One region of the Sphingomonas sp. 28-62-20 genome, then DNA from elsewhere that is predicted to be linked to it. Evidence: riboswitches for the same ligand, from Rfam matches in the RefSeq annotation. Region 1 holds a riboswitch; the other holds the start of a gene.

Region 1 (5,580 bases):
TAAGTGCCAGCGCGGCATGATAGAAGATAAAGGGATTTTCTATCACAAAACGCTCTTCAAGCCAATTGAGATCACCGAGCTGAGGTTCCATTTGCATCATGGCGACTGCTGCCAATCGACTGCCCGGTGATCCGGAGCCTTTATAAACATTAATCAGTTTCGAGGTAGAGGGAGCTAATGCTCTCATCTTAATCAAGATTTGAGTCATAGCTGATGTTCTTGCGTAGCCAGATGGCATCGTATTTCGGATTGTATCGTACTCAAGACAGATACGATCTAGCTGCTTTATCAATTGCTGTGAGCCGAAGTCGGTCGCTTGGCTTTCAATTTTGGCTGCGGTTCTGATCTGTTCAGGCGTGACCTCACCTTTGGACGACTCCAAATGCGGCAAGGATGCCACTTTTTCCAATTCGGCCTCAAGGGCGCCAATCTTAACGGTCTGGATTCGATCGAGAATCGAGGGAATTTTCGTCACTGCACTGCTGATTGGCTTTCGATAAGCCAATAGCACTGTCAGAAGTACAATTGGCCATGCCAAGGCCGCAATTATTGCGGCGATAGCCGTCAAAAATGCTGGAGTCGCCATTTCTATTTCTCCACTGGCAAGTAAATCTCCCCGCCCTCCGCTTTAAACCGAGCGCTCATCTCCTCCATCCCCTTGATCGCCGCCGCCTTGCTCGCCGCTGCAATCTCCGCGCTGGTCGGCCCGGTGGTGATGAAGCCTTCGACGCCCTGGTTTTGCCTGCCAGCGAAGTCCCGCACTTCCTGCGCGATCTTCATCGAGCAGAATCGCGGTTATGCCCTCACGTAGCTAACTGCCGCAACCGCATCAGCAAATACAGCGCGAACCCCACCGCCACGCCCGGCACCATGCCCAGCACGATGCAGACCCAGCCATGCCGGATGCCATGGGTATGCCGCTCGTACAGTATCCATGCCGACAGGATTACCCAGCAGGCAAGCGTGTCGGCGGAATAGCCGCTGGCGTAAGGGTTGACGAAGCCCGCCGCGAAGGCGCCGATCACGTCGGGGTGAGCGATCAGCGGGGGCGTTACGACCAAGGCGAACACCGCCAGAAAGGCGAGTGCGGCGGCGATGATCACCGCCTTGAACACCCCCGCCGCCATGGTCAGCCCTCAGCGGGCATGTAGAGATCGCCGCCCGCCCGGTATTTCTCGGCCATCTCTTCCATCCCCTTGATCGCCGCCGCCTTGCTCGCCGCTGCCGTCTCGGCGCCCGTCGGGCCGGTGGCGATGAAGCCTTCGACGCCCTGGTTCTGCTTGCCGGCGAAGTCGCGCACTTCCTGCGTGATCTTCATCGAGCAAAACTTCGGCCCACACATCGAACAGAAATGCGCGGTCTTGGCGCCTTCTGCGGGGAGGGTCTGGTCGTGATATTGCTCGGCCGTGTCGGGGTCGAGCGACAGGTTGAACTGGTCGCGCCAGCGGAATTCGAACCGCGCGCGGCTCAGCGCGTCGTCGCGCAGGCGGGCCGCCGGGTGGCCCTTCGCCAAATCCGCCGCGTGGGCGGCTAGCTTGTAGGTTACCACGCCGACCTTCACATCGTCGCGGTCGGGGAGACCCAGATGCTCCTTCGGCGTGACGTAGCAAAGCATCGCCGTGCCGTACCAGCCGATCATCGCCGCCCCGATGCCGCTGGTGATATGGTCATATCCCGGCGCGATGTCGGTCGTGAGCGGCCCGAGCGTGTAGAAGGGCGCTTCGCCGCAGACCTCCAGCTGCTTGTCCATATTCTCCTTGATCTTGTGCATCGGCACATGGCCGGGGCCTTCGATCATGACTTGCACGTCGTGCGCCCAGGCGCGGTGGGTGAGCTCGCCGAGCGTGTAGAGCTCGCTGAACTGCGCTTCGTCATTGGCATCGGCAATGCTGCCGGGGCGGAGACCATCGCCGAGCGAATAGGCGATGTCATAGGCCTTCATGATCTCGGTAATCTCGTCGAAGCGCTCGTAGAGGAAGCTCTCCTTATGATGCGCGAGGCACCATTTGGCCATGATGCTGCCGCCGCGGCTGACGATGCCGGTCACGCGCTTGGCCGTCATCGGGATGTAGGCGAGGCGGACGCCGGCATGGATCGTGAAATAATCAACGCCCTGTTCGGCCTGCTCGATCAGGGTATCGCGGAAGATTTCCCAGGTCAGGTCCTCAGCCACGCCGCCGACCTTTTCCAGCGCCTGATAGATCGGCACGGTGCCGATCGGGACGGGCGAGTTGCGGAGGATCCATTCGCGCGTGTCATGAATGTTGCGGCCAGTGGACAGGTCCATCACCGTGTCCGCGCCCCAGCGGATCGACCAGACCATCTTGTCGACTTCATTCGCCACGTCGCTGGCAACGGCGGAGTTGCCGATATTGGCGTTGATCTTGACGAGGAAATTGCGGCCGATCGCCATCGGTTCCGATTCGGGGTGGTTGATGTTGTTGGGGATGATCGCGCGGCCGCGCGCAACTTCATCGCGCACGAATTCGGGCGTGACATGATCGGGGATGCTCGCGCCAAAGCTCTGCCCGTCGCGGATCAGTGCTTCCTTGGCGGCGGCGCGGCCCATATTCTCACGGATCGCGACATATTCCATCTCGGGCGTGATGATGCCGCGGCGGGCATAGTGCATCTGGCTAACGTTCATGCCGGGCTTTGCGCGCAAGGGGCGCTTCACGACATTGGGGAATTGCGGCACGCCCGCCGATCGATCGGGACCGGTCAAGCCGTTATCCTCGGGCCGGGTTTCGCGCCCGTCATAGGATTCCACATCGCCGCGCGCGAGAATCCAGTCGCGGCGCAGATTGGGCAGGCCCGCTGCAATGTCGATATGCGCAGCCGGATCGGAATAGGGGCCAGACGTGTCGTAAACGCGCAGCGGCGGCTCACCGCACGATGGCTCCAGCATGATCTCGCGCATCGCGACGTTGAGCGGCCCGACATGCACTTTCCGCGATCCGCGAATGGGGCCAGTGGTCACGCCGATTTCGGTGCGGGCGGGGATGTCTGCCATTCAATTCGCTCCAAGCTATCGAAGGAGCTACGAACGATTGCGCCGATCAACAGGATCGGTCTCGCGCGCCACTTCCTCCGCCGGTGTCAGCCGGATCAGGTTCAGCGGGTCGGAGGCTGCCGCCTCCCTCTCAAGCGCAGCCAACAGCGCTTCCCCGGGGATATGGCGAGGATAGTGCGAAGAAATGAGATAGTCCAGCACGTGATCGCGCTCGACAAAATCGTAACAGGGTAACAAGATAGCAATTGTCGAAAAGCATTTTCCATGGAGGTGATATGATCGCTCGCCCGCAGTGGTCTGCCGCCCTGTCCGTGATCTCAATGGCGATGGTCATGGCGTCGCCAGTCTCGGGCCGGTCTGCGCCTGCGCAAACCGCCCTCCCTGGCCCGGCCAGCACCACCAGCACCGACGGCAATGACATCGTGGTCGAGGGTTCACGCAAAACCCTGCGAAACATGCTGAAACAGACGCTGGATAACGGCCCACAAAACCAACTAGCCCGGTATGCGGACGGGTTTTGCCCGCGCGTTGATGGCTTTCCCGAAGAATGGTCGCCGATTATCGAAACGGTCGTGCGCAACAATGCGGCCGAGGCTGGGGTGCAGGTGAAGAATGCCGGATGCCGGCCCAATGCGCTGATCCTCTTCACAGACCATCCGCAGCAATTGATGGTTGATCTCGACAAGGCTAGCCCCTCGCTTTTGGCTCATTTGTCGGCGGGGCAGCGGCAATTGCTCTTGGGCAAGAAGCGCGCCGTCTATTCCTCTCGGGTCGTCCAGCAAGTCGATCGCGAGGGCAATGCCATTAGCGACGGCATCTCCCGCAGTTTCGGAGCGACCCGGATATCGGCCAATGTCCGATCGGATATCCTGCTCTCGGTCGTCGTCATCGATATCAACCAATCGCCCGGTAAATCGCTGCGCCAGCTCGCGGATTTTGCGACAATGCACCTGCTGCTCAACCTCACGGTCAAAACACTGGACGAAGCGAACCCTTCTTCGGTCCTGTCGCTATTCATGCCACATGAAGGGATGGCGGTGCCGCAACGATTGTCTTTGATCGATCGCGCGACGCTCCACGGCCTCTATGTTCCCCGCAGCAACAACTTTACCGCACAAGAACAGCGTGAACGGATCATCGGCACCATCAAGAAGGGCTATCGCGCAATCGCGGCGGCGGAGTGAAGCAGCGGCGCTGCGCTGCTAAATACCGCAAAATAGCGCTTGGATTTCCGTTGACCTAAATTCTATTCCAGTCGTGTCCGGCGCGCCCGGAACCGCCAATCAAAAAGTATAGCCGAGCCCGATGGCGCTATAGACTTGATTGGGATTGCCAGCGACGCTCGTCAACGGCGATCGCGCGAAATCGCCCTGCAACCGGCTGTAGGAGACCAGCGTAAAGAGCTGAAGCCCGCGTTGCAGATCGCCGGATAGCGCATAATTGAACAGCAGATTGGCGGTGTAATTTTTCACGCCGCCGCGCGGGCGGGCAAACAGCGGCAAGCCACTGCGCGCCGCGCCCGCAGCGTCGACCGCGAAATAGGTTTCGGCATAGCCATCGCCGACGATCGTGGCCGATCCGCCAATGCCGACATAAGCGCGACGGCTGATCGGCGTGCCATAATCAATCACCGGCATCAGCACATAGCTGTCATGAACACCGGTCACGTCGCGGACATAGTTGACCCGCACGGATAGCCGGTCATAGGGGCTAGTGATCACCCCGGTCTTGCCGATGCCGACATAACCGCCCACTTCGAGTGCCGCCCGGCGCCGACCCAGCGCGAGCACCCGGGTATCGATGATCCGTGCCGTACGATTGAGATTGAGGCTGACCACCGGCCCGAGCATCAAATCCCAGCTGGCCAGCGATTTGTCGCGGATCAGATCGGCAGAAAGCTGCAACCCGCGTGAGGAAAAGTTGATGCCATCGACGCGACCGCGCACCGCCGCCGCTGGGATCACCACATAATCATTGGAGCCATCATAGCTGGGGACCAGCCCGACACCGCCGCCAATGGTGATGGTATCGCGATCAAGCGCTGCTGGATCCACGTCGATTCGTGGGGGTGTCGGGCGATCAGCCTTCTTGGCAAAGGCCGGGCCAGCGATCACGGTGAGCGATACGACGGCGGTAAGCAAACGCAGACAAGACAACACGTTCTTCTCCCAGACAACGGAAAAATCCTAGCTTATGGTTAACGCCAGGCAAGCCGATTGTCTCCGCCCCCGCGGCAAAACTGCCCCGTTTAGAGAAGATACCGCATCTTTATTTCCTGTTGATCAGGTGCCGCGCCAATGTCGAACCGCGCCGAGGAAAATCGCGGCGGGCCGAATCGAATGATTGGGTTGCGCGAAAAGCCAAATCCTTCGCGCGGGATGCCAAGCAATGTATCGAGCTTGTTATTGCCATTGGCGTCATGGATCACCGCAACGGCATAGCTACCATAAGGCAGGTCATCGAAATGCACCTTGTGCATCGTGGCGGGAACCGAGCGAGTCACGGCGCGCGCATCATCGATACACCCGGGGAAATTCTTGGGGTCAGCCGTCAGACACAGGCGGAGT
Region 2 (5,580 bases), on a different contig from region 1:
TTCTGGGATCATGTCTGCGGCACCGATCGCGGGCTCGGCCGATTCGTCGATCGGTCCGGGTCAGCGATTCGCGCGTCGGCTGGGGGCAGCGCTGATGGTGGTCGCGTCGCTGCCGGGGGCAACCCAGACCGGCTCGCTTGACATCGGCATCGACAAGGTGCGGTCGACCAAGGGCGTGCTGCGCATCTGCCTGACCGCCGACCCAAAGAATTTTCCCGGCTGCATCGACGATGCCCGCGCCGTCACGCGAACGGTGCCCGCCAGCGACCGCAACGTCCGCATCGATGGACTGCCCTATGGCGGCTATGCGATCGCGATCATCCATGACGAGAACAACAATGCCAAGCTCGACACTTTTCTCGGTGTGCCGCGCGAGGGGTTCGGCTTTTCGCGCAATCCGGTGATCAGGTTCGGCCCTCCGAACTTCACCGCCGCCGAATTCGACGTGGGCGCCACCCCCGATCGGCAGCTCGTCAAGATGCGCTATCTTCTCTAGCGCACGCGCGCACGCGGATATTATGGGGCAGATCGGCGTTCAGCATCCGACGACATCGAGGTTGGAGAGATACGTGGCCCCCTTTAAAACTGTTTCCCTGGCGGTAATGCTTGGTTGTGGCGGCGCGATGCCCGCGCTGGCGCAGGACGCATCGTCGGGCTCGACCCAGTCGGCCCCCAAGCTGCAGGTCGATACCGCCGATCTCAACCGCGATACGCTCACGGTCGGCGGCGGGATCGGCTATGTGCCGAGTTATGAAGGCTCCGACGATTATGTCATCGTGCCGGCCGCGGCCATTCGCGGGCGCGTCAACGGATTCAATTTTTCGACGCGCGGACTCGAAGCATCGGTCGACCTGATCCGCGGCGCGTCGAAATGGGATTTTCAGGCAGGGCCGGCGGTTTCGCTGACCGTCAATCGCACCGGCAGGATCGTCGATCCCCGGGTGCGCGCGCTGGGCAAGCGCAAGGTCGCCTTTCAGGTCGGCGGCTTTGTCGGCATCAGCAAGACCGGCATCATCACCAGCCCCTATGATTCGCTCGGGGTGCGTGTCGAATATGCGCGTGACGTGACCAATGTGCATGAAAGCTATCTGATCAGCCCGTCGATCACCTATGCGACGCCGCTCAGCCGCCGCGCCTATGTCGCGATATCGGGGACGGCGTCGATCGTCGGCGACGGCTATGCCCGCACCTATTTCGCCGTCGATCCGGCGGGCAGCGCGGCGAGCGGCCTGCCCGTCTTCGCCAATCCGAAGGGCGGCGTGAAGAGCTATGGCGGCGTCGTCCTGGTCAATTACGCCCTGACCGGCGATCTGCTCCACGGGCTCGGCCTGTTCGCGACCGGATCGTACAACAAGCTGCAAGGCGATTTCGCGCGGTCTCCGCTGACCAGCGTCGCGGGATCATCGAACCAATGGTACGGGGCGGTCGGCCTCGGCTATACATTTTGATTGCCGGCGCCTAGATTGTCGCCATTCCCCGGGGGGACGCTGACGGGTGCCATCGAATCGCCGATTTGATGGATATCCGCCACGGCGTCTGAGAGGCGATCACGAGATCGCGACCCGCCGAACCTGATCCGGCTGACACCGGCGGAGGGAGGGAGCGGTTTTCTGACCCGAAACCCGTCCTCGCTCCGATTATTGGAGCATGACGACGATGGCAGATATCCCCGCCCGCACCGAAATCGGTGTAACCACCGGCCCCATTCGCGGCAGCCGCAAGGTGCATGTCGGCCCGCTCAAGGTCGCGATGCGCGAGATCATGCTCGAGCCATCATGCGGCGAGCCCCCCTTGCGCGTCTACGACACCTCGGGCCCTTACTCGGACCCTGACGCCATGATCGACATCGCGGCGGGCCTCCCCAATCTCCGCCGCGACTGGATAATCGCGCGCGGCGACGTCGAAAACTATGACGGGCGCGAGACGCGCCCCGAGGATAACGGCCTGTCCGGCCCCGATCGCTCGGCGGGCGTCCCGCAATTCCCGAACGTCGTGAAGCGCCCCTTGCGCGCCAAGCCCGGCATGAACGTCAGCCAGATGCACTATGCCCGGCGCGGCATCATCACGCCCGAGATGGAATATGTCGCGATCCGCGAGAATATGGGTCGCGAGGCGGCGCGCGAGGCGCTGATCCGCGACGGCCAGAGCTTTGGCGCGAGCATCCCCGATCATGTCACCCCCGAATTCGTTCGCGATGAAGTCGCCCGCGGCCGCGCGATCATCCCCAACAACATCAACCACCCCGAATCCGAGCCGATGGCGATCGGCCGCAACTTCCTGGTCAAGATCAACGCCAATATCGGCAACTCCGCCGTGGCATCGGACGTGGCCAACGAAGTCGACAAGATGGTCTGGTCGATCCGCTGGGGCGCGGACACGGTGATGGACCTGTCGACCGGCCGCAACATCCACGACACGCGCGAATGGATCATCCGCAACTCGCCCGTGCCGATCGGCACCGTCCCCATCTATCAGGCGCTGGAAAAGGTCGGCGGCGTGGCCGAGGACCTGACCTGGGAAATCTTCCGCGATACCCTGATCGAACAGGCCGAACAGGGCGTCGATTACTTCACCATCCATGCCGGCGTGCGGCTGGCGTACATCCCGATGACCGCCAAGCGCGTGACCGGCATCGTGTCGCGCGGCGGCAGCATCATGGCGAAATGGTGCCTTGCGCATCACAAGGAATCGTTCCTCTACGAACGCTTCGACGAGATCACCGAGATCATGAAGGCCTATGACATCGCCTATTCGCTCGGCGATGGCCTGCGCCCCGGCAGCATTGCCGATGCCAATGACGAAGCACAGTTCAGCGAGCTCTATACGCTGGGCGAGCTCACCCACCGCGCGTGGAAGAGCGACGTCCAGGTGATGATCGAAGGCCCCGGCCATGTGCCGATGCACAAGATCAAGGAGAATATGGACAAGCAGCTGGAAGTCTGCGGCGAGGCACCCTTCTACACGCTCGGGCCGCTGACCACCGATATCGCGCCGGGTTACGACCATATCACCAGCGGCATCGGTGCGGCGATGATCGGCTGGTACGGCACGGCGATGCTTTGTTATGTGACGCCCAAGGAGCATCTGGGCCTGCCCGACCGCGACGACGTGAAGGTCGGCGTGGTGACGTACAAACTCGCCGCCCACGCGGCGGACCTGGCGAAGGGCCACCCGGCGGCGCGGTTGCGCGACGATGCGCTGAGCCGCGCGCGGTTCGAATTCCGATGGAGGGACCAGTTCAACCTGTCGTTGGACCCGGATACGGCGGAGCAATATCACGATCAGACCCTCCCCGCAGAAGGCGCCAAGACCGCGCATTTCTGCTCGATGTGCGGGCCGAAATTCTGCTCGATGAAGATCACCCAGGAAGTCCGCGACTTTGCGGGCAAGCAGAACCAGGGGGTTGAGGGGTTTATCGCTACCGGCCCGACTGGCGCGGAGACGGCGGCGGCGAGTAAGGCGGCGGCGATCAAGGGGATGGAAGAGATGGCCGCCAAGTTCCGCGAGACGGGGAGCGAGATTTATATGGGGGCTGGCGGACGGGAGCGCGATTAGGCAGGCCGCGCATCCGGCGCAGCAGACTCATTTCCTCACTGCTTGATCCGTTCGTGCGAGCGTCACAAGTCTTTGAACTTGAGATTCCAAGCTACGCGCTCGAGCGAGACGTTAAGTGCGCGTGAGTTCGTCCTCTGCACGTCGAGCTTTCAGCCTCGCAGGCTGCAATTTCTTAATTACAGCGACAGTTTACGAAATGCACGAAACTCGAGGTGAAATGACGGTGACACGTGCAATACCACCAAAGCCGAATTCCGGGGCCACATTACTAGGTCCCAAACCTCAACCGACACCTGTTGCCCGGCGCGATCAGCAGTTCGCCCTGCCGCAGGATGTCCATCCCCAGCAGGACGTCGAAGCTGAAGCTGTCGAGTAGTTCGAATCCCACAACCTCTTCGAAGATATAGGGAAAGGTCGGTGCGTCATTGTCGGCCGCGCGACCGTCGAGGCCGATGCGGAAGATATAGCGGTCGATCTGCCGCTCGCCGCCGATTGTCGAAACCGGCCGTTTGCCGATGCTCCGCAAACCCAGGATTACGGTGACAGTGCACTAGGTCCCGCCCCTCACCGATAAACATCTGGGTGATAAATCACGGTTATCAGTTCCGCGGACATATTATTCCGCGGACATAATATCAAACTGATTGATCGTTGCCGCCAGGCCACAACCGGCGACCGACGTCGCGCGACACGAACCCGCCCCGACCGATTGCCCTCGCCCTGGCCGCCCCTTATGCTGCCGCCATGCCCGGCTTCCGCTCGCCCGTCGCCGCCAGCACGCTCGAGCCGCAGATGCTGCACCAGCTCGACGCGCAAGGCTATCTCCTCCTCCGCGCCGCCATCCCCGCCGACTGGCTGGCGCCCTTGCGTGCCGCGTTCGACGCCGGCGTGCTCGCGTCGGATCAATGGCCGGTGCCGCGCGGGGCGGAGTGGCGCCATGCGCAGGTGGATCTCGACCCCCATGTCCAGCGCGCGTGCCGGCTGCCGGCGCTGCTCGACGCCGTGCATCATGGCCTGAAAGGGCCGTTCTTCCTGTCGCAGCTCGAAGGGCGCGCGCCGCGGCGCGGCAATGCGCCGCAGCCCCTCCACCGCGATGCGCCCGGCGCGCCCGGGCAGCTGATGGCGGCGATGGTCTGGCTCGACGCCTTTGGCCCCGACAATGGCGCCACCCGGATCGTCCCGGGCTCGCATCGCGGCGACGATGCCGCGGGTGCCGTGGAGGTGTTGCGCGGGGCGGCGGGCGACCTGCTGGTCTTCGATCCCGATCTGCTCCACGGCGCGACGACCAACACCAGCGGCGCGCCGCGACGGTCGCTGCTGCTCTCCTATGCGCGCGCCGAGCAGCACGCGCAGCACCGCGCGACCGAGGCACTGCGCGGGGTGCGGATGGCGACGGGCGAGATCTTCGGCGATCGGGCGCTCGTTCCTCAGGGACATTGACTTATGATGGGGATACGGGCGCCGGTGACCGCCCAATTCAGTGCGACAATTCAACGCCATCGGCCCGGCAAAGCCGATGGCCCTGCGTCTGCGCCGGGCACCAGCAAGGATCGGAACCATCTGCCAGTGCGCCCGTTGGCGAAGGCATGAAACACGCTATTCGTGCCACCACCGCCCTCGCGCTCGGTCTCGCCGCCTGCGCACCGTCAGCCACCAATTCGTCCTCGACCGCCAATATGGCATCGACCGACACGATGGCGCCGATGACCAATGACATGGCCGCCGCCCCGGCCGACAATGCGCTGACCAATCCCGCGCCTGTTGCCTCGCCGGTGGCGATGGCGGGTCCAAAGGTGCTGACGCTCGAGGGTCTCGGGGCACTCAAGATCGGGCAGCCGGTGCCAAAGGACAGCGACTGGACGGTGCGCGGCGCACAGGAACCCAATGGGTGCGGTACCGTTTCGTCGCCCGATTATCCGGGTGTCTATGCGATCGTCGAGGGCGGCAAGGTCCGTCGCATCTCGGTCGGCGCGCGGTCGGACGTCAAGCTGCGCGAAGGGATCGGCGTCGGCGCGACCGAGAAGC

The links. A riboswitch is a leader RNA that binds a small molecule or an ion and turns the genes downstream of it on or off. The one in region 1 is predicted to bind thiamine pyrophosphate.
Region 2: another riboswitch for thiamine pyrophosphate. It lies ahead of thiC (phosphomethylpyrimidine synthase ThiC); the one in region 1 lies ahead of thiC (phosphomethylpyrimidine synthase ThiC).

Annotation. Positions count from the first base shown of each region.
Region 1 is NZ_NCGH01000015.1:9,148-14,727, forward strand. It holds gene B7Y43_RS13265 (hypothetical protein) at 1-586, opposite strand, end outside; gene B7Y43_RS13270 (hypothetical protein) at 589-780, opposite strand; gene B7Y43_RS13275 (DUF2834 domain-containing protein) at 804-1,127, opposite strand; gene thiC (phosphomethylpyrimidine synthase ThiC) at 1,130-3,013, opposite strand; TPP riboswitch at 3,069-3,180, opposite strand; gene B7Y43_RS13285 (hypothetical protein) at 3,289-4,197, shown strand; gene B7Y43_RS13290 (MipA/OmpV family protein) at 4,297-5,172, opposite strand; gene B7Y43_RS13295 (DUF2141 domain-containing protein) at 5,262-5,580, opposite strand, start outside.
Region 2 is NZ_NCGH01000001.1:144,642-150,221, forward strand. It holds gene B7Y43_RS00680 (sterol desaturase family protein) at 1-141, shown strand, start outside; gene B7Y43_RS00685 (DUF2141 domain-containing protein) at 95-496, shown strand; gene B7Y43_RS00690 (MipA/OmpV family protein) at 570-1,448, shown strand; TPP riboswitch at 1,468-1,615, shown strand; gene thiC (phosphomethylpyrimidine synthase ThiC) at 1,657-3,555, shown strand; gene B7Y43_RS00700 (hypothetical protein) at 3,824-4,081, opposite strand; gene B7Y43_RS00705 (phytanoyl-CoA dioxygenase family protein) at 4,300-4,995, shown strand; gene B7Y43_RS00710 (hypothetical protein) at 5,142-5,580, shown strand, end outside.